Regions from separate parts of the Cytobacillus sp. FSL R7-0696 genome, predicted to be linked through region 3. Evidence: riboswitches for the same ligand, from Rfam matches in the RefSeq annotation. Region 3 holds a riboswitch; each other region holds the start of a gene.

Region 1 (5,732 bases), 570 kb from region 3:
CCATCTTGCATCCCCTCCTAGATTAAGAATAAATTCATAAATTCATTCACTGGCATCTCTTTTAACGTTTCTTGATCGGAAACAGCTCCAGCAATGCTTGTTTGTGCCTTGTTAGAAAAATGAGTTTTAATATTATACTCAAACTTCTGCAATACTTTTGGAATCGCTTCGTCACGGCGGAATCGGTGACCTAATGGATATTCACATTCAATCTTCTCAGAAGAAGTTCCATCTTTATAATAGATTTGAACAGCATTAGCGATTGAGCGCTTGTTCGGATCTAAATAATCCTTCGAGTATTGCAGATCTTCCACAACCTCCATCTTCTCTCGTAAGCTGTCTACTCGGGGGTCGCTAGCTACATCATCCTCATAATCCTCAGCGCGAATATTTCCTTTTAATAAACCAATAGCTGTAATGTACTGAATACAGTGATCGCGGTCAGCTGGATTATGTAATGGACCTGTTTTATCGATAATCCTAATCGCTGATTCATGTGTGGTAATCGTAATTCGATCGATATCGTTTAAATCACCTACATCACCATTTTGATGAAGTGAAACGGCACACTCTGCTGCAGTTTGCGCGTGAAATTCCGCCGGATAAGAAACTTTAAATAATACATTTTCCATTACATAAGCACTGAACTCTCTTTGTAGGGTAAGTTTTTGCCCTTTAAACAGAACGTCTTCAAATCCCCAGTTAGGTGCAGATAAGACACTGTTATAGCCCATTTCACCTTTTACTGCCATCATAGCTAACTGAACACCCCTACTTGTCGCATCTCCAGCAGCCCATGATTTTCTTGAACCCGTATTTGGCGCATGACGATATGTTCTTAATGCAGAATTATCCACCCATGCAAGTGATAGTGCATGAATCACTTCTTCTTTTGTTGCACCAAGCATCTTTGCCGTAACAGCAGTTGTTGCCACTTTAACAAACAGTACATGATCTAAACCCACGCGATTTAAACTATTATCTAGCGCTAATATTCCTTGAATTTCATGAGCCTTGATCATCATTTCCAGGACTTCAATCATTTTAACTGGCTCTTTACCCACTGAAAGACGTTGCCTACTTAAATAATCTGCAACTGCCAAAATGCCACCAAGGTTGTCAGAAGGATGCCCCCATTCAGCAGCTAACCATGTATCATTGTAATCCAGCCAGCGAATCATACAGCCAATATTAAATGCACCTCTAATAGGATCTAATTCAAATGATGTACCAGGGACTCTTGTTCCATTAGGTACAACCGTTCCTGGCACAACAGGACCAAGTAGTTTGGTACATTCAGGATAATCAAGCGCTAATATTCCACAACCAATTGTATCGAGCAAGATATAATGTGCTGTGCGATAAGCCTCTTCACTTGTTATTTCATAATCCAATACATAATCAGCAATTTTCGTTAAAATAGCATCGGTTTCAACCTTTTCATTCGTTTTCAGCATTTACTCGTACTCCTCCTCAATTTGGTAAGGTATGGCGTGCACCTGAATAAATGACCCGCGGTCTAAATAAGCGATTGTTTTCATGCTGTTCAATGACATGGGCACATAAACCAACCGTTCTTGCACTAAAGAAAATCGGTGTGTAAAGTGGGATAGGAATCCCTAACATGCCATAAACCGGTGCGGCATAATAATCTAAATTAGGGTATAGCCCTTTCTCTAGCTCCATGATTCTTTCTCCTGCTTCACATTTTCGAAGCAACGAATCATCTCCATGTTGTATGGATAACTCCTGTAGAGCTTCCTTCATCATTAATGCTCTTGGGTCCATTTTTTTCATATAAACTCTATGACCAAAGCCCATAATCTTTTCTTTTTTAAATAGTTTTTTATAGAAGAGGCCTTCCAAGCCAGCGACACTTTCCGCTTCATTCAACATGTACATAACCGCTTCATTCGCACCGCCATGCAAGCTACCTTTTAAACTTGCAACTGCACCCGTTAACGCTCCAAATAGATCGGATTGTGTAGAAGCAATTACTCTTGCTGTAAATGTTGAGTTTGGCATTTCATGTTCACTATATAAAAGTAATGACTGGTCAAATACTCTTTCTTCTAAATCGGAAGGTACTCTACCAGTTAACATATAGAAAAAGTTGGCACTATACGATAGGGATTTATCCGGTTCAATTCTCTCCAGACCTTGTAATATACGATAACTGTTAGCTACAATTGTCGGAACTCCTCCAAGTAGGCGATAAGCTCTTTCTTTATTTGCTTGCTTCGACCTATCTTCTAAGGTCGTATCATATCCAGCCAAGCTCGAGATGCCAGTGCGGAGCCCATCCATTGGATGTGTTCCTTTTGGCAAATGAGTAAAAACCTCCATGACGGCCGTCGGTATTTCATAATAGGACTTTAACGTATTAGCTAATGAAGTTTTTTCCTCGTCTGTTGGTAATTGATCTTCTAGAAGTAAATGGATAATATCTAAATAGCTTTTCGTTTTTGAAAGTTGAATTAAGTCATAACCTTTTATGACAATCTCTCCATGAACAGTATCTAAAAATGAGATGCCGGTCTCAGAAGCTATGATTCCCTCTAACCCTGGTATATACTTCTCCTCCATGCTCACAATCATTTTCCTCCCATCCAATTACATCATGCCTGACAATGCTGTAAGCCCTTTCAGCATTCCTTAAATATATTTGGATCTTCTCTTCTTCTACAGAGAGTGTTCGGATGTCTTCTTTATACTGATCTAATACTTTTCTTAAACTATAACTCTCAGCAGAATAGCTGTTCATCATGATCGTTGATTTCATTATGTTCACATAATAAGGAACGGTTCCAAACAAAGCTTTTTCCTCCGTTCTTGCTCACCTTTTTACCATATCAATCCATTAAAAAAACAACTTCTAGAAAGAAGTTGTTAAGTTCAAACGAATACTAAAATAAACATGCGACTTTGGCATGTATTCATTACCCGTACTTAACACCTCCTATATCCACGTAGGAATTGATGTTTACACTAAACAGGCAGGTCTCCTGGCTTATGGTCAACATGATACGAAACCTTCCCATCTCCAATTTTAGGAAACAGTGGTATCTTTCATATCACTCGCAAATACAGTTGCGGGACAGCGACGGAATCCAACCGTACTTCCCTTTTAAGTAAATAGACAAGCTAGCATTCTATTTACACCTATTTTTGAAAATATTAAGTTGTTCTATTTAAATATATCAATATTTTAGAAAATTGACAATTATTTTCTTAATCGCACTACTTTTCACTTTAAAATTAACACTTTTTATTATAACAATTTAAATGTCGCCTACAAACATATCTTAAAAGAAATACAATTTTAACATAACATTTACCATTTTACAGAAAAAAAGCTATCGCCCATAGACAGACAAGACGGCTTTTTGTTATAGTATATTAGTTACCATTGATAACTATTTTAAATGAGGTGAATATTATTATTGCTAGCCAAAGGTTCTTTCATCACTTTATGATGCTTTATCGCCCTTTTGAGAATAGACTGAACAGCTTATTAACGAAACATCAATTACAACGGGCACAGTGGACAATCCTTTATTATCTCTACCATTTTGGTCCAACAACTTTAGTAGAGATTGCTGCGTATCAAGGTGTTGAAAAGCCAACAGTCACGAGGACAATAAATCAGCTTGAGGAATATGGATATGTAGAAAAAATCCCAAGCATGGATAAACGTGAAAAGAAAATGAAAATAACGAACGAAGGTGAGCACATATACAAAAAAATCCGCATTCCGATTGATCAGTTCGAAATGGAAATATTAGAGGGAATCACACCTGAAGAACAAGAAGAATGTATTCGTATTTTTGATATTATTAAAAGCAATTTGTAAGGAGGAAGAAAAAGAAAATGAGTTCAACAAAAGAAAAATTATGGACCAAGGACTTTATCACCGTTTCTTCCGTAAACTTTTTTCTAACATTAGTGTTTTATTTATTAATGGTTACGATTGCCGTGTATGCCGTTGAAGCACATCATGCAACCGCCAGCCAAGCTGGCTTAGTTACTGGCATATTTATTATAGGAACATTGGTAGGAAGATTGTTTATAGGTAAATATATTGATCGTATTGGACGGAAGAAGACTTTAATCATTGGCTTACTATTATTTAGTTTATCAACAAGTCTTTATTTTATTGAAATTGATGTCAATTTCTTACTTATTACCCGCTTTATCCACGGTTTAACATTAGGGATGGCAAGTACAGCAAGTGGTACAATTGTCGCTTCAGTTATTCCGCAAACAAGGAAAGGTGAAGGAATCGGCTATTTTAGTATGAGTAATACTTTAGCTACAGCAATAGGACCTTTTATCGGTATGTTAATGAGTCAATACACAACTTTTCATACGATTTTCATTTTTTGTTTGATTCTTGGTATTATTGGCCTACTTATCGGGTTAACGGTGAATGTGAAAGAGTTAACTGAAGATCAGAAAGCTCAATTTCAATCATCTGGTTTTCAATTATCTAGCTTTATTGAACCAAAGGCACTTCCAATTGCACTCGTCACATTAACAGTCGCATTTTGTTATTCAAGCGTCTTGTCTTTTATTAACTTTTATGCAATTGAAAAGGACTTAGTAAGTGCTGCTAGCTTTTTCTTCTTTGTCTATGCCATTGCTGTCTTACTATCCCGTCCTTTCACTGGTAGGTTAATGGACAGCAAAGGGGCAAATTATGTGATGTATCCAGCGTTCATTTTATTTGGCGTAGGTCTATTCTTACTTAGTAATTCAGCAAATGGTGTTATGCTATTAGTGGCGGGGGCTTTGATTGGCTTAGGCTTTGGAAATATGCAGTCTTGTACACAAGCGATTGCGATCAAATTAACGCCACCCCATCGCATGGGGCTAGCTACTTCCACCTTCTTTATCTTTCTCGATGGTGGTTTAGGTTTTGGACCCTATTTATTAGGTTTACTGATTCCTATTACAGGCTACAGTATGTTATACATTTACATGGGGATTGTGTCAATTGCTTCAATTATTCTTTACTTTTTAGTTTATGGACGAATCGAACACAATGGGAGTAAACAAGCACATCAAACAGCATCAATGTAAAATAAGGTATGCTATAATTAAAGAAGAGACTCCAAGTAATGGAAGTCTCTTCTTTCTACTTAAAATGGTTTATTCGGTTCATATGTCGGTTGTTGATTCTTCACTTCATATTCATAACTTTTCTCCATTGCTGCTTGTACTTCTTCTGACTGTTCTAATTCTGTATCCATTTGATTGTATTGTTGAGCTTCATTTTGAGCAGCAATAATTTTCTCATCCACTTGATTATCATACTTTTTTTCCATTGCATTCACTCCCCTTTTATAAGATGTCTCGCCTATTTTCCCCCTCAAAAAAACGATTTATACAAAATAATAAAAAAGGAGACTGTTCCATGAAGGAATTAATTAAAAACCATCTCCCGCATCTTCAGGAAATACAGATTGAAAGCAATCATTCTGGTTGGGATCATCATATCTATATTGTCAATCAAAGATATGTCATCCGAATACCAAAAACAAAACAAGTATTAGTGAAAATAAAAAAGGAAATAAAGCTACTTCACCAGCTCTCATATCTTTCTTCAATTATTGAAATACCAAATTATCTTCCATTTTATAATAAAGACGGACAAATGATTGGTGTTTTTTACCACTTTATTAAAGGACAAGCATTATCTCATTCATTGATTACTCCTCCTTTATATGAAG
Region 2 (5,732 bases), 190 kb from region 3:
TTCTCTTGTTTGAGTGGTAATCCTTCACGAATGGCTGGTTCGTCTACTTGAATCATCCGGATACCATTTGCTTCTAGTGCTTCTACTTCTTCTCGAAGGGCAAGGGCAATTTGGTTTGCGACTTCGTAACGAGGGATATCGTCGCGGACAAATGACCAGTTTAAAATCGTAATCGGACCAGTGAGCATACCTTTTACCGGGTGATCTGTTAAGGACTGGGCATAGACTGTTTCTGCAACTGTCATTGGCTGTTCGAATGAGACATCTCCATAAATAATTGGTGGTTTGACACAACGAGAGCCATAAGACTGCACCCAACCGAATTTTGTGAATTGGAATCCGGCTAATTTTTCACCGAAGTATTCGACCATATCTGTGCGTTCGAATTCACCATGAACAAACACATCAAGGCCTAGCTCTTCTTGAATATCAATCCACTTTTTAATTTCCGTTTTGATATATGTTTGATAGTCAGTAGCAGTTAACTCTCCTTTACGCCATTTTAAACGATTTCTTCTCACTTCCTGTGTTTGTGGGAAGCTTCCAATCGTTGTTGTAGGTAGGAGTGGTAGTTGGAAGGCTGTTTTTTGTGCTGCTTGACGAACAGAATAAGGTGCTTCGCGCTCTGCTAGTGATGATGGTAAGTTTTGAATGGCTGTTTGTACTTGTTGATTGTTTCTAATAGAAGATTGATTTAGCGCCTCGATAGCAGTTCGTCTCTTGTTTACCTCATCTTGGATTTGCTCTTTTCCTTCTCTTATTCCTTTTGTTAGCACTACGATTTCTTGTAATTTTTCATCAGCAAAGGCGAGTGCGGTCTTTAATGTATGATCAAGTGTTTCTTCAATTTTGACTGTAACGGGTACATGCAATAAGCTGGATGAAGGCTGGATGATTAAGCGATCCTTCGGAACAATTGCTGTAATTTCTTCTAGAAGAGAGAGCTTATTATCAAGTTTGGCGCCCCAGATATTACGGCCATCGATGACACCTGCAGCTAATACTTTATCACTTGGGAAGCCGAATTTTTGTAAGGAAGCGAGGTTTTGACCTGCATCATGGACAAAATCAAGGCCGATCGCTTGCACAGGTAAAGAGGTAACAGCTTCATAATGAGTGATGCTTTCAAAATACGTTTGTAAAATGATATTTATCTGTGGTGCTGCCTCGTGTAATGTTTGGTAAACTGCTTGATAGAGTGAGATGTCTTCTTCTGTGAGGGTAGTGGCTAAAATAGGTTCATCGATTTGCACCCACCAGGCACCTTCTTGCTGTAATTCTTTTAAAATTTGTGCATAAAGAGGAACGAATTGATTGACGATTGATTTGAATTCACTTTCTTTGTAGCCTTTTGATAATTTCACAAAAGTAATCGGGCCCAAGATAACCGGTTTTCCGTCGATTTCAAGCTTCTCTTTTCCTTCTTTATAAAAGGCAAGTGGCCGGTTTTCAGCAAGTGTTGGCTTGAGGTTGGTGAGTTCTGGCACGATGTAGTGATAGTTTGTGTTAAACCATTTGGTCATTTCAGCTGCCACGGCATCTTTGTTCCCTCTGGCAATATCAAAATACGTTTCAATATCAACCTTCCCACCTCTGTATGTAAAACGCTCAGGAACAAGTCCAAACATCACAGCTGTATCGAGGACATGATCATACAGTGTGAAATCACCAACCGGGATGAGATCAACGCCAAGTTGTTTTTGTTTCTCGAGAGAGGATAAACGTATGACTTCCATTTGTTGCAGAAAAGTCTCTTTATTCAACATACCACTCCAAAATTGTTCTAGAGCTTTCTTCCACTCCCGCTTCTCGCCAATTCTTGGATAACCTACATTTGAGCTTTTTACTTCAGTCATTTTAAACACTCCTTTTATGATTGTATTTTCTCAACAAACAATCTCTCTATCTATTATTAAATGAGAGATTCATACGCAATAAAGAGTTGAGACCATTTGATTTGCTCAACACGTATTCATCACTCCTCTCTATGCATCCGTAGAGTCTAAGTGCAAACAACAGACAGGTCTCCTGACTTCAGATCATCGCTTGTTATCCCTTCCCATTTTAATTATGAAATAGTGGTTAATGATAAGTCGCTCTCCTTCACAGTGGCGGGACCGTGCCGGCATTCCACCGGGCTTCCCTTTTAAGCAATCATGCATCCGTTGCCTTTGTTATTTAGTTTTGAAGATACAAAAGACCTCTCTAAATTAAAAATAGAGAGGTCTTTATCCTCTCTTATTTGCCAAAGCTATTACACTTTGCAGGAATTAGCACCTTTTTAACAAATAATTGTTAAAGGTTGCTGGGTTTCATCGGGCCAGTCCCTCCACCTCTCTGAATAAGAGAATTACATATTTATAATATTTTGAATTTTACAGATATATTAGCATAATAAATGGAAGCTGTCAAAATAAATTCTTCATGAGTGATATATATCATCAGATTCAAGCCACTTGCGAAATTTATGTAGATGGTAATAATGCTTGCCATTAAGAATGACTTTTGGTGCGTGAGGATGCTTCTGTAATAGATCCTTCATGTCTGCTTCACTTAAATAAAGTAAAGATGAAGGTGGCTTTGCTCCACAAGTAAATGATTCATATTACCTTCATTTTTACTACTAAATTGCTTCAACCCATTGCCTATGAAATAGCCAAGTAATGCTAAACCGACGGCAATCCAAATAAAATTCAACTCGAATTCCAATTTGTAATCCCCCTTAAATACATATATATCTACTTTAACATCTCCTAACGAATAGTAATAATCTATTTTTTAGTGCCGAATCCGATCAATGCCCCCATAATTAAACCAATCTACCCTGTCTATCGCACCATCTTTCATAGATTGTATACTTGTCCGAGAACAAAAATGGCCAAGCTGTATATATTGATATTACTTAGTGTTTTTCTCGGGTTTGTGATGGAAAAGGCTATAGTTAGCACAAAGGAGACTATTAATTTTGCTGAAGGAGAGAAGTGAAGTGTTATGAATCTATCTGTTATTATTCCCATTCAGAATGAAGAATCTACGTTGTCAGCCGTTTTAGAAGAGTTAATGAAGATTGAGCCATATGAAATCATCGCTGTTTTGAATGGTTCAACAGATGGATCGGAGAAAATAGCGGAAGCATTTGAATGTAGAAAGCTTGTTTATAAAGAACCTCTAGGGGTGGATATTGGACGAGCAATTGGTGCAAGGGAGGCAAAAGGAGATACGCTTCTTTTTATTGATGGTGATATTGTCGTTAGAGCACAGGAGCTACAAGCACTGCTTGATGGCATTCGGGATGGGGCTGATATTGCCCTAAATGATTTAAGCTGGACAATGAAGCGCCCCATTAGACCACATCCGACAGCAGTATCAAAGTTCTCTCTTAATCATTTTTTAGGTAAAGGTGAGTTATCCGTTAATTCCTTAGTCGCTGTTCCTCATGTGATGAAAAAATCAGCGCTTGATACAATTGGTTGGGAGAATTTAGCTTGTCCGCCATTAGCTCATAGTATAGCTGTGATGAAAGAATTAAAGATGAGTGCACCAGTCGCCATTGACGTGATTGCTACAAATAAGATTCGACCGAAACATCAACAGAAGATTACGGGCTCCTCTTTTTCATTTTCAACAAGTTTAATAATTGGTGACCACTTACGTGCAGTGGCGCAACTGATTGAAGAGAGAGGATATCGCGGTGGTTTAAATGATGGCAGGCGAAATCGGCAATCTTTTAAGGAATATGTACAAGCCTTTTCGGTAAAGGAAGAGAAACGAGCGAAGTATAGTGCGATTATTCCTGTAGGGAAGGAGCCGGATACGATTGCTGAAGTGATTGCTGAGGTAAAGAAGGCAGGCATTGATGAAATCATTGTTGTGTTAAATGGAGCAGATGAACGAACAAAGGAAAAGGTAGAAAAGTCAGGTGTGAAAGTGATTGCGTTTGACCAGGCACTCGGACATAACATTCCAAGAGCGATTGGTGCGCTTCACAGTACAGGAGATATCTGTTTGTTCTTAGATAGTGATTTTGTTATCAAAGCAGAAGATTTAACCCCTTTTATACATGCTGTAGAAGAAGGGGCAGATATTGCTTTAAATGATTTAGAGATATTGCTCGACCGTGCCCATCCGTTGCATTCTGTGAGTGCTGCTAAGTACCTTCTGAATATGGCGCTGAAAAGAGAGGACCTCACCGTTAATTCTCTCACTGCTATTCCACACGCAATGAGCAGGAAAGTGATTGAAGAGATTGGTATCCTCACATTAATGTCTCCACCTTTATTTCAAGCAAAGGCAATTCTAAAAGGATTTAAAGTCGAATCCATTCATTATGTCGATGTCGTCAAGCCAAATAAAATTAGAAAACAGCATCACAGGCAAGCCGATGGTCGGGTCGAATCAACTGACCGGATTCTAGGTGACCACATTGAAGCATTTTCATATTTACTATCGTTCAATCAGAGATGCGGTTATACAGATGGCAACCGAAAATGGGACATGCTCCAAGGTCAAATAGATAGAGTTGCTGTTATTGGTCTCGGCTATGTTGGTCTCCCACTGGCTCTCCACTTAGCAAAAAAGGGCTGTCATGTAACGGGCATCGATCAAGATACTCATAAGATTGAGTTATTACAGCAAGGGAGCAGTTATATTCCTGATGTAAAAGATGAAGAGCTGCAAGCGGTTCTAAATTTCATTCCAAAACATACGGATGCAGCTGTAGCTTTGCTTAAAGCCGCTGAGTATATCATCGTCACAGTTCCAACCCCAATTGACGAACGTCATGAACCAGATTTAAGAGCGATGATTGCAGTTACTAACTATCTTTGCCAATATTTACAGACGGGACAAACGATTATTTATGAAAGCTCTACTTATCCGGGAACAGTAGAAGAGGTGATTGAGCCTATATTCACACGCCATCACTTTCAAGCTGGTGAAGACTACTACTTATGTTATTCACCCGAGAGAATTGATCCAGCAAATAAGCAATATACATTAGCGTCTATCCCAAAAGTGATTAGTGGTCAAACAGAGAGCTCTCTTGCGAAAATTGATCAGTTTTATGCAAAGTATTTTGCTCAAGTTGTGCCAGTAAGTTCACCGAAAGTTGCAGAGTTAGCAAAGTTATTTGAAAATACACAGCGATTAGTCAATATTTCACTAGTGAATGAGTTGGACGAGCTATGTGATCGATTAGACATTGATTTTTATGAAGCCCTGCAGGCAGCTGCGACAAAGCCATTTGGATTTACTCCTTATTGGCCTGGTCCTGGAATAGGTGGACATTGTATCCCTGTTGATCCGATATATTTACAATGGAAACTCAATCAATACGGCTTAAGCAGTCAGCTTGTAGCAGCAGCAAGAAAAATTAATGATACGATGCCTCAAAAAATCGTCAAAAAAGTAGAAGCTGAATTAGCAGGGGAGACTGGGGCAATTCTTGTTGTTGGCCTAGCGTATAAAAGGGATGTGAACGATGTCCGTGAATCCCCAGCTTTAACAATATTTAACGAACTCTTGCAGAAAGGTTATCAGGTAGACTATCACGATCCTTATGTACCAACTGTTGTTCTTGAAAATAAAAGCTATCAATCCGTTCCGTTAACAAAGGAGACATTATCAAAGTATCAATTAACCCTGCTTCTTACTGACCATAGTAATTTGGATTATAAACTTTTATCGAAAGTAGAAAATATCATTGATACGAGGCATGTATTAAAAACAGGGAA
Region 3 (5,732 bases):
TACTGTTAATGCGATTAAATGTTCAATCATCATCTGTTTCCTTTTTTCTTTTACGACTCTTGTGAATCGCTTTTTGTGTACATTCGTAAATACCTTTTCCAATTATTTTTCCTAGGGGTGTAACTGTTCCAGCGAAATCTATTTTCTCTCCGCTTTGTGTTGCAGCAACTAAGATACTATCCGTAGATGTGCCCGTGGCAACTGTCCCGGTTTCTTTGTCTCGTACTTCTAAATCCATTAATACTTTTGCTTTCGCTTCAGTTGCCGTCATCATTGCTTGAATAAATGCCTCTTCAGAAAGATGACCATTGACAAATATCCAACTATTTATAGTGCCTGGGGTTACTACCTCTTTATGTTTGCTCGCCATCGAAGCATCGACAGCGTTTCCTACACCTGCTGTGACCACGATCAACACAGAGAACAGATCCATTTCGTAAAATTCGTAGATCACATCATCCGTATACACCGCTGTCATCATCCCAACCGTTTCCGAAGGCTCAAACCCTTTTTCTATAAGAAAATCTACCATCTCCTCATAAAAATCATCACAGTTATAACTTTTATCAACATGACGATTAACAAATGTTTGATACCAGCCAATGCCAGAACCAACAACGCCTGATGACATTACCCTTAGAGGTTGGGCAGACTGAAGTGTAATATATTCTTCATTCACCATTAATATAGCCGGTGTAATAATTTCTTCATTTTGCCATTTCTCCTCAGGTATTAGGACTACTTGAGGTGCTGGTACTTTCGGGTGTCCGTGCTTCTTCACTTCAGTCTCATAGACTTCTATAATACGTGCTTCTTGCAATACTTCATTAGGTTTATCATTAGAGACTATTTTTCCATCATTTAATAAAACGATTTGATCACAATATAAACCGGCTAAATTTAAATCGTGAAAAATGGATAGGACCGTTAAACCCTTTTTCTCAGTCCACTCTTTTAACATATCTAGCAATTCTTTTTGATAAGATAAGTCTAAATGATTGGTTGGCTCATCAAGTAATAATATTTCTGGTTCTTGTGCGAGACTTTGTGCCAAAAACACACGTTGTCTCTCTCCACCTGATAGCTCAGTAATATTCTTATGTGCAAAATGCTGTACACCTGTTTGTTTCATCGATTGTTGCACAACTTCTTCATCATCTTCAGACCATGTTTGGAACCAACCACTTTGATGAGCATAGCGGCCAAGCGATACAATTTCCTTTACTGTATAAGAAAAACTATGTTCGGCATGTTGAGGTAGGACAGCAACGATTTTCGCTATTTCCTTCGTGTTATAATTTTGTACTGGTTGATCTTTTAAATAAACTTCACCAGATGTGACCGGTATAAGACCACTTAGCATCTTTAAAACCGTCGATTTGCCGCTCCCATTCGGTCCAAGTATGCCAAATAACTGTCCTTTCTCTACTTCAAAGGAAACATCATGAATGACCTGCTTGCCTCCATAACCACCGTTAATTTGTCGTAAGCTATACATCATCACATTATCCTCTGCCTTCCGCTCTTCTTTTAATTAGAATGATAGCAAAAACTGGTGCACCAATTAACGCAGTAATGACACCAATAGGTAACTCAGTAGGTGAAATGATTGTTCTTGCAAATAAATCAGCAAGTATTAAAAACCCAGCACCTGTCATCATCGATAAAGGAAGCAAGTGTCTATGGTCTGGTCCCCATAGCAATCTGGTTAGATGCGGAATGACTAAGCCGACAAATCCGATTGTACCTGACACTGCTACAGCGGCACCTGTTAAAATCGATCCGGCAATTAAGACCATCATCTTACGTTTCTGTACATTTACCCCGATATGACGAGCTCTTTCTTCGCCGAATGACATCGCATTTAATTCCTTGCTATTGGCAATGAGCATCGCAGACCCAATGATAAAGAAAGGAAGGATGATTTGAACATAGTCCCAACCTCTCATCGATACGCTTCCTAACAACCACCCAATAATCTGTCTCAGTTCATCCCCCGTTAAAGCAATCATTAAGGAAATAAATGCACCTAGAAAAGAACTGAAGATAATACCGGTTAAAATGATTGTCTCTACTCTCATGCCACGATCAATTTGTCGCGCAAAGAAAAGGACAACAATTATCGTTAGAAAAGCTGTTGTAATACTAAATAACGGTAAAGTAAAGGTGCCTACAAACGGAATGGATAAACCGAGAAAGATCGTTAATACAGCACCAACAGAAGCTCCTGAAGACACCCCCAATGTATAAGGGTCGGCTAAAGGGTTCCTTAATAAACCTTGAAAGGCAGCACCTGCAATTGCAAGTGATGCCCCGACAAAGCCCGCCAATACTACTCTAGGCAAGCGAATATTCATAACAATATTACTATGCATTGGATTAACATCATTACTTATCGGTAAACGTAAGATTTCCGCTCCAATGATATTGAATATATCTAACGGTAGCACTGAAACAGTGCCTATAGAAATCCCCATCATCATTGCTACACATAAGAAAACGAACGCACAGAGATAAGCAACACCTCTATTATTTAAATACTTCTGGGTAAATCGCTTTTGCAAGCTCCTCTACTCCTTCTACAAGTCTAGGACCTGTACGAGTTACCTTATCAGAGTGCACATCATAGACTTGCTTCTCTTTAACGGCTGTTACATCTTGCCAACCTTCTCGACTTAAAAGGGTTTCTACCGCATTTTCCGTATAATACCCGTATGTAGTGATAATCACATCAGGATTCTTTTCGATGACAGCTTCCTCGTCAATTTGTGGCCAACCTTCTTCTTCAATTACATTTTCCGCTTGGATCAAATTGAGCATATCATCTATAAATGTTTTTTGACCGGCAGTATATAAAGAAGGAGCTGCAGAGATTTCAACAAAGACAGATTTTTTCTCTTCAACAGACTTTGCTTTTTCTTCGATTTCTGCCAAACGGGTTTTCATTCCCTCAACTGTTTGACTTGCTTCTTCTGTTGCTCCTGTTGCTTTACCAATCATTTCAATGGAGTCATATACTTCTTTAAAATTCTGTGCATCATTGACAATAAGAACAGGAATACCAGCATCTCTTAATTGATCTAAGCCTTCAGTACTATTATGCGCTCCTGAATTATGTGCTAATACAACATCTGGATTTAAAGCAATAATTGCTTCTACATTAAATTCTTGTCCACCGATCTTTTCAATATCAGCCACTTCTTCTGGATAATTATCAAAATCAGATACACCGACTACCTTCTCACCTAACCCTAATTCGAAAGCGATTTCAGTATTACTCGGGATTAACGAAACAATCGCTTCTGGTTCCTCTTCAATCACCACTTCTTGATCCGCAGCATCCGTTAATGTTACAGGAAAAGCGCTAGTTTCAGTACTCTCTTCAACCTTCTCTTCTCCATCTTTCTTCGGCTCAGCTGTGTCATTCCCACATCCAGCAAGAATACCTGCTGATAGTAAAATCGAGACTAAAAATAAATACCATTTCTTCATGATTGACCCTCCTTAAAATATAAAACATCCCCAGTAGTAGGAGATGTTTGGAAGGAATAATCACGACAAAGAAGCCTTACCAAACACCCCCTATCCTCGTAGGTTACAGTGTTTATGGAAGATAGGCAGGTTTCCTGGCTTATGGTTTATAATCAAAGGCTCCTCCTATAGAACCTATATAGCAGTTGTCTTTGTTTATTAACCAGTTACAGTGGCGGGACCGCATTGGTTTTACACCAATTTCCCCTATTAAGTCAAAAATTGACACCTATTTCCTTAAATCTACAATTTTCTGTCGATTTTATTATACCTTATCATATTTTGTGGTGCATTATTATTTTTATGAATCAGTTACTTGCCATTCTTTCAGTTTTTTATCAAAAACCAATCTCGCGTCTGGCGTGGCTTCCTTCCTCATTGCTTCGAACTCATCATACATATCATCCATATTAGCGAAATCTCCAACTGTCCAGAGCGGTATATTAATTTTTGTACGTGTCTGCTCACTCTGTTCAAAAGAAATCACCAGGCCTTCCTTCATTAAATTTCTTAATGCCCTTAACGCGCCTTCTGGAACTTGTGGATATGTTTTTTTCTTTTTTAGGCCTAATAAAGATTTTTCTACTTTTAAATGCTCCATCTTCATAGCAGCAACGTCGCCAAGCATTTTGTAAAAGTCCTGCCAGTCTCGGTAATAGACCTTATTTAACCAACCATCATCATGCGCTAAATAACAATAACGATTGCTTAAATGGTTATAGAAAGGTTTCTTTAAATGCTCCTTTACATGACTAAGATATAGGAGCTCAGCAATTGCTTGAGCGGGCAATTCATTTAACGATTCTTCCTCCTCGAAATCTATCCAGCAAAAATCACCATAACTATAAACATCTTCGTTTATGAGTGCTGGCAGGTCTTCATGAGCCACCCAATCAAACATGGTATGTACATTCAGTTCCCCATTATCATACTGGTGCTTCACTAATAGAAGATGCCCAGTCCTGTTCTGTAATGATTGCATAAACTCAGAAAATTCAATTCCATAAGAAATAACGGACTGGTCCTTTTCGTTTAATAAGATATAGATGAGATCTCGAACACTATGATTTTTCTTTCGCAATTTAGAAACCTCCGAACTGAAAATAGAAAGACGAAGAGCAAATTCAATAGTACCACCTTAGTTATTACCCTCATACCACACACTATTTCGTTTTACTGCAATAATTTATACTAACTACATGTCAATCATAAACAACCGATACAATGCTTCATTTCATCCATTTCATTTTAGCAAAGATAAGGAAATACGATTATTAAAAAAACATTACAAAATAACTATTTCAATTCCTGAATTTTGTTCATACCCTAAAAAAGCCTTTTTGTATCAAACCAATGATAACATTCCACTTCTAACACATACTATGAAAATAACTAATGGATTAGCATACAATCTTAACTTTTAAACCATATATTACTTTAAAAAAATCATGATTTTCCCAGTTAAAGAATGGTAAGATAAGCATGTAATCTCCGTTTACAATTTAAGGGATATCCTCGGTTGAAAGGACTTGAGCTTTATGATTCAGACGATGACAGAAAACCAAATCGCTTTATTGATCATCAAAGCATTAAAGGATAATAAACAAAAAGAATTTAACAGGATTTTAGATGAACTGCAACCGTATGATATTGCTCAAGCTTATGATCATCTGCCTGAAAAGCATAAAAAACGTTTCTTATTATTTATGACTGCTGACCGCCTTGCCCAGTTGCTAGAGGAATTGAATAAAGACATGCAGCTAGAGGTTTTAAATAAATTAGAAAATGAGAAAACAGGAAAAGTCTTGGATTTAATGGATAATGACGACCTCGCCCTTTTACTTCATGATATGTCAGCTGAGAAAATAGAAGGTCTCCTTGCCGGTATGAAACAAAGTGAATCTCGCATCATTCAGAATATGATGACCTATCCACCAGAAACTGCCGGGCGCTTAATGACTAACCGTTTTGTATGGATTCGTGATTATTACACAGTCCGAGAAGCAGTAGAAAAGTTAAAATCCTTTGCAGAATATGCTGAAACGATTAATTATTTATACGTGATTGATCAAGACAGAAAATTAGTTGGGGTTGTCTCTCACCGTGACTTACTAATCGCAGAGCCTCTCGAGGTCATCCAAGACATTATGTATGAACGGGTCATCTCAGCTGCAGTGACGACAGACCAAGAAGAAGTTGCA
Region 4 (5,732 bases), 2.9 Mb from region 3:
AAATCCAATCGTCGGTTCTATTGGATTATTATTAGGTAGAGGAGCATTGCTCGCGTTTTTACTCGTTATCCTTTTTCTACCTGCATTATTATTACTATGTGATAAATTGATTCAAAAAACATCTCTACAAATGGACTTTAGTAACAAGGAGGAAAAACATGAAGATCATTAAATGGATGCTTATCACTGCTTCCCTATTTTTCTTTCCTGTGATGAATATACATGCTGAATCACAAACAGTTAAAGGCGGAATGAGTAAAGGGAAAGTAGCAAACAAAAATGAAGTGATTTATGCTAACTTGCTAGCAGACGGTAACCTAACCGAATTATATGTTGTCAATTCGTTTGAACTGATAGAACCTGGTGTGATAGAAGATTTTGGGAATTACCAAAAGGTTAAAAATCTAACTGACACATCAAAAATTAGCAAAGAAAATGATCAGATCACATTACAAGCAAAAGAAGAAAATTACTATTATCAAGGAAACTTACCAAATAACTTTGAGTTACCTTGGCGTTTTACAATAAATTATTACCTTAATAATAAAAAGGTTGAACCAGAAAATTTAGCTGGTAAATCGGGCGATATAAAAATGGAAATTGCTGTAGAAGCGAATGAAGGTAAGCGTTCTTCATTCTCTGAAAATTATATGCTGCAAATTAGCGTACCGCTGAACACTGAAAAATTCAAGGAGATAAAAGCCGAGAATGCCACTGTTGCACAATCCGGCAAAGATAAGCAGCTCACTTTTACCGTTATGCCGGAGCAGGAAGAAGTATTTACGATTGAGGCAGAAACAAATCATTTTGAAACAGAAGGTGTGCAAATATCTGCTTTACCTGCTTCACTTGCCATTGATAGCCCAGATACTGAAGAATTGACGAGTGAGTTTCACTCATTAACTGAGGCAATTGGTGACATTCATCATGGTGTCGGAGACTTAGCAATAGGAATGAATGAACTATCATCAGGCTTACGGTCTTTAGAGGGTGGGTCTGCACAATATAAAAAAGGACTAAATGAATTAAGTCAGTCTGGTAACCAATTAACAGAAGGATCAGCACAAATAAATAATACTTTATCTTTGATTAAAGATGAGATGAAACAAGCCAGTGGCGTAAGTGGTATTGGGGAACTCGAGAATGTAACAATCGATCTGCCTGAGGTAGCGGATAATCTAGAACAAGCAGCAAATGATGTAGACCAAGTAGTTGTTAATTATAATGAGGTAAAAACACAAATCAATCGTGCTCTGGAGCAGATACCAGATAACCAAATTTCAGATAAAGAGATAAATAAATTATATGAAAGTAATGCGGATAAAGAGGTAATTGATCAATTGGTAGAAACCTATAGAGGGACAAAAGCTGCTCAAGAAGTTCTACTACTAGCCAAAGATAACCTTACAGACATGGTTGAACCGCTATCAACCTTTAGTCAATCAATGAGAGAAGCAGCAGGTAACCTTCGTGCAATATCATCTAATATAGACGAATCTATTCTTCAAATTGACATTGATGAAGGGTTAAAACAATTGACATCTGGTGTTGAAGAAATGGTATCTAACTATAATCAATTCCACCAAGGGTTACTTGCTTATACAGGCGGTGTTTCTGAATTAAGTACATCATATAGTGACATCCATGAAGGAATTAGCGGTTCTCTATCTGGAGCTGAGCAACTAACCAAAGGAGCTGGCTCGCTTCATAATGGAACTGGACAATTACATGATGCAACTAAAGACATTCCTGATGAGGTGACAAAAGAAGTGGATGAAATGATATCGCAATATGATAAATCTGATTATGAGCCAATTTCTTTTGTATCAGATAAAAATAATGAAAAGTTGGAACTAGTCCAATTTGTCATCCAAACAGATAAGATTAAAATTAAAGATAACAAAGAAGATGTAAAAGAAACAAAAGATAAAGTAGGATTCTTCGAGAAACTTCTTAACTTATTTAAGTAAACTTGAAAAACACGCCACTGCAATCTAGGAGGCGTGTTTCTCTTTTTGGTGGTAAATTTATATAAACCTTTCATGTTACATCAAACGATCGGTCAAAATGAAGAATTAGGCTTTCTTCTACTCGGGTTGTAGGAGTGGATTTAATCAATGACTCTAGCTTATATTGTGGTTGGAAGAAAAATGATAAAGAGCCTAACTTTTTCATCATTTTAAGCTGAGAATACATATTCTAAAAAATAAATTGTAAATTTTCCGAAAAATTGATATATTGTTAGTGTGAAACTAAATAAGCTAAATAAACAGGTGCTTGTTCATCAAGCTTAAAAGGGAAACCGGTTAGACTCCGGTGCTGTCCCGCAACTGTATTTGCGAGCGGATTGTACATAACCACTTATTCATTATTGAATAGGGAAGGAACAAATCCGCCACGACCATAAGCCAGGAGACCTGCCTGTTTTAGCCAACATCATTACCTACGCGGATAGGGGGTGTTAAGTGCGGATAGAAGAACATGTATATTACTCAACACATGTTTATTTGTTTGTCCACTCGTTACTTAACAACTTCTTTTAACAGGAGTTGTTTTTTTTTGAAGGTGGTTTGCTTCTTGCTACTGATTTGAGCAAGCGCTCAATCAAAGGAGATGGAAAGATGTAAAGGGAGTGCACGATGGCGAAGCTAAAAAAAACGCTAGAAGAAAAGGGAGATATTTTTTCTCCTGAAGATTTTCTTGAAGAGGAACAACTCATTGCACAAACGGCAGAATTATTTATTAAGAATGAAGTGTTGCCCCAAATAGATTCATTAGAAAAAAAGAACTATGAAGTGGCTAAGAATCTGTTTCAAAAATCAGGGGAACTAGGTCTACTAGCTATTGATGTACCTGAGGATTATGGCGGGTTTGCACTTGGTAAAAAATTATCCGGGCTTATAGCTGAAAAGATAGGATACGGTGGGGCTTTTAGTGTTTCGTATAATATTCATGTAGGTGTTGGCACATTACCGTATGTTTATTTTGGTTCAGAAGCACAAAAACAAAAGTATTTACCACAACTCATCTCCGGGGATTGGATTGGTGCTTATGCCTTAACGGAAGCAGGAGCTGGATCGGACGCACTTTCACCGAAAACAAGAGCTATTTACAACAGCAAGAGTGATAGTTGGATAATAAATGGGGAAAAACAATGGATTACCAATGCTCACATAGCAAATGTGTTTGTTGTATTTTGCCAAACAAATGACGGGATGACTGCTTTTATTGTTGAAAAAGACATAGCAGGCGTATCTATTGGTGCAGAAGAAGAAAAGATGGGTATTCATGGATCATCAACAGCTACTCTTATATTGGAAGATGTCGTTGTGCCATCCGCTAATATACTAGGAGAAAAAGGAAAAGGTCATCAAGTTGCCATGAATATATTAAATCTTGCTAGATTGAAGCTAGCTTTCTCGAATATTGGCACAGCTAAACAAGCCTTCAACTTTTCTCTTAGCTATGCGAAAGAGAGACAACAATTTGATAGAGCGCTGGTTGAATTTACGTTGATACAAGAAAAATTAGCTGAAATGGTGACATCTATTTATGCAAGTGAAAGTGCCGCTTATCGCACAGCAGATATGATTGATCAAGCTCCAACAGATGAAGGAATCACCTCTTTAAAAGCATTCGCAATGGAATGTGCCATAAACAAAGTACGATGCTCTGAAATGCTTGGGCATGTAACAGATGAGGCCGTTCAAATTCACGGTGGATACGGTTATATGAGAGATTACGATGTTGAGCGACTATATAGGGATGCTCGAATCAGTCGTATCTTTGAAGGAACAAACGAAATCAATCGCTTAACCATAGCAAAAAACTTACTTCACAAACACTCATCTAAAGATATCACAATCAATACCCCTACACCATTACACCAAGATAGAAACAGCCAATTTATTGAGTTAGGAAAAGAACTGTTATCGCTGTCTTTGGAAGCGGTTTCAAATGCAAAGATTGATATAAATAGGGAACAGCAGTATGCACGTCTTTTAGCTAATATCATCACAGAACTATACACAATGGAATCGACTTATATGCGGACATCAAAACTGCAACATCGAAAACAAAATCAAAAGTGGAAAGATTTAGCGACTGATATTATATGCGAACAATGCTTTCAATATTTGAAACAACAAACGATTAGCCTGATTTCAGCAGCGATACTTGATGAAAAAGAACGATTCGTTGCATTCGCAAACATTGAAAATTACCAAATCCCACTCTACAGCAATCTGTTATTGAAAAAAAGGCAATTAGCACAAATACTTATTGATCAACCAAAATTACTGAAATGAAGGGAGCTTAAATGATGGGTGAGAAAATCGGTTTTATTGGTTTAGGGAATATGGGTTTACCGATGGCGCAAAGCTTATTATCAGAAGGCAATGAAGTGTACGGCGTCGACCTCAACAAAGATGCTGAAGCGGCATTGCTAAGGTCGGGAGGTGTGATTGGATTATCTATCAATAATATCATAAAGCAAGTAAATTTTATTTTCACAAGCTTACCATCAATGAAAGCGGTGGAAGAAATCTATTTAGGTGAGGAAGGATTGATTACAAAAGGACGGGAAGGCATTGTCCTGATTGATACAAGTACGGTTGCTCCTAGCTTGAATCAAAAATTAGCAGAAGAAGCAAAAAAGAAGAGCATTCATTTTCTTGCTGCTCCTGTCAGTGGGGGTGTAATCGGTGCTGAAAATCGTACTTTAACCATTATGGTCGGTGGTCCTAAACAAGCTTTCGAGCAATCCCAACCATTGTTAAATATTCTTGGAGAGAATATTTTTCATGTGAATGAACGAATTGAAAGCGGAACTGCAGTCAAATTAATCAATAACTTACTTATCGGTTTTTATACTGCTGGTGTAAGCGAAGCCTTAAATCTGGCAGAAAAAAGCAACATTCATTTAGCACAATTATTTGAGATGTTGAATGTGAGCTACGGCCAAAGTCGGATATATGAAAGAAACTATAAAAGTTTTATCGCGAACGAAGATTATCGTCCCGGTTTTACCTTGCAGCTATTAAATAAAGATCTTGGTTTCGCGCTTGATTTAGCCAAGGAACACGAATTGCAATTGCCAGTTAGTGAATTACTATTAAATATATACAAAAATGCTGAAAACGAGGGTTATGGTAGCCAAGATATGGCTGTTCTTTATGAAAAAGTGAAAAATGATCAAACAAAAAATGCGAAAGAAACGGGGATGAAGGAATGATTAAAACAGAAATTCCAACAATGAAAAACCATATTAATGGTGAATGGGTTGATTCAAGCAGTAAGGAAGTGGAAGCCGTACCGAACCCGGCGAATGGGACAATTATTGCTTACGTCCCCCTTTCTGGTAAAGAAGATGTTGATTTAGCTGTCAAAGCTGCTGCTGCGGTCTATCCTAAGTGGGCTGAAGTACCCGTCCCAAATAGAGCGCGTCTGCTTTACCAATATCTTCATTTGTTAAAAGAGGAAAAAGAAAACCTCGCTCAAATTATTACAGAGGAAAATGGAAAAACATTAAAGGATGCGCGTGGTGAGGTACAAAGAGGAATTGAAGTCGTTGAACTCGCAACCTCCACTCCTAATTTAATGATGGGAGATGCACTTCCTAGTATTGCCGAAGGGATAGATGGCTCAATTTGGCGCTATCCGCTTGGTGTTGTTGCTGGGATTTCTCCTTTTAACTTTCCAATGATGGTTCCTTTATGGATGTTTCCTCTGGC

The links. A riboswitch is a leader RNA that binds a small molecule or an ion and turns the genes downstream of it on or off. The one in region 3 is predicted to bind cobalamin.
Region 1: linked by a shared signal. The riboswitch ahead of MKX29_RS03345 (hypothetical protein) and the one ahead of MKX29_RS06380 (ABC transporter substrate-binding protein) in region 3 are both predicted to bind cobalamin.
Region 2: linked by a shared signal. The riboswitch ahead of metE (5-methyltetrahydropteroyltriglutamate--homocysteine S-methyltransferase) and the one ahead of MKX29_RS06380 (ABC transporter substrate-binding protein) in region 3 are both predicted to bind cobalamin.
Region 4: linked by a shared signal. The riboswitch ahead of MKX29_RS20770 (acyl-CoA dehydrogenase family protein) and the one ahead of MKX29_RS06380 (ABC transporter substrate-binding protein) in region 3 are both predicted to bind cobalamin.

Annotation. Positions count from the first base shown of each region.
Region 1 covers NZ_JBBOWA010000001.1:643,228-648,959, forward strand. Annotated here, with positions in the region: gene prpB (methylisocitrate lyase) at 1-4, opposite strand, end outside; gene prpD (2-methylcitrate dehydratase) at 18-1,457, opposite strand; gene mmgD (citrate synthase) at 1,474-2,595, opposite strand; gene MKX29_RS03345 (hypothetical protein) at 2,540-2,815, opposite strand; cobalamin riboswitch at 2,979-3,181, opposite strand; gene MKX29_RS03350 (MarR family winged helix-turn-helix transcriptional regulator) at 3,410-3,853, shown strand; gene MKX29_RS03355 (MFS transporter) at 3,871-5,082, shown strand; gene MKX29_RS03360 (hypothetical protein) at 5,142-5,327, opposite strand; gene MKX29_RS03365 (aminoglycoside phosphotransferase family protein) at 5,417-5,732, shown strand, end outside.
Region 2 covers NZ_JBBOWA010000001.1:1,401,525-1,407,256, reverse strand. Annotated here, with positions in the region: gene metE (5-methyltetrahydropteroyltriglutamate--homocysteine S-methyltransferase) at 1-1,856, opposite strand, end outside; cobalamin riboswitch at 2,002-2,181, opposite strand; SAM riboswitch class I at 2,236-2,348, opposite strand; gene MKX29_RS07385 (hypothetical protein) at 2,554-2,709, opposite strand; partial or broken gene MKX29_RS07380 (glycosyltransferase family 2 protein) at 2,992-4,503, shown strand; gene MKX29_RS07375 (nucleotide sugar dehydrogenase) at 4,495-5,732, shown strand, end outside.
Region 3 covers NZ_JBBOWA010000001.1:1,209,489-1,215,220, forward strand. Annotated here, with positions in the region: gene cbiB (adenosylcobinamide-phosphate synthase CbiB) at 1-33, opposite strand, end outside; gene MKX29_RS06370 (heme ABC transporter ATP-binding protein) at 23-1,498, opposite strand; gene MKX29_RS06375 (FecCD family ABC transporter permease) at 1,506-2,564, opposite strand; gene MKX29_RS06380 (ABC transporter substrate-binding protein) at 2,530-3,492, opposite strand; cobalamin riboswitch at 3,600-3,779, opposite strand; gene MKX29_RS06385 (hypothetical protein) at 3,833-4,612, opposite strand; gene mgtE (magnesium transporter) at 5,070-5,732, shown strand, end outside.
Region 4 covers NZ_JBBOWA010000001.1:4,059,876-4,065,607, forward strand. Annotated here, with positions in the region: gene MKX29_RS20760 (efflux RND transporter permease subunit) at 1-172, shown strand, start outside; gene MKX29_RS20765 (YhgE/Pip domain-containing protein) at 159-1,970, shown strand; cobalamin riboswitch at 2,255-2,439, shown strand; gene MKX29_RS20770 (acyl-CoA dehydrogenase family protein) at 2,640-4,307, shown strand; gene MKX29_RS20775 (NAD(P)-dependent oxidoreductase) at 4,322-5,233, shown strand; gene MKX29_RS20780 (CoA-acylating methylmalonate-semialdehyde dehydrogenase) at 5,230-5,732, shown strand, end outside.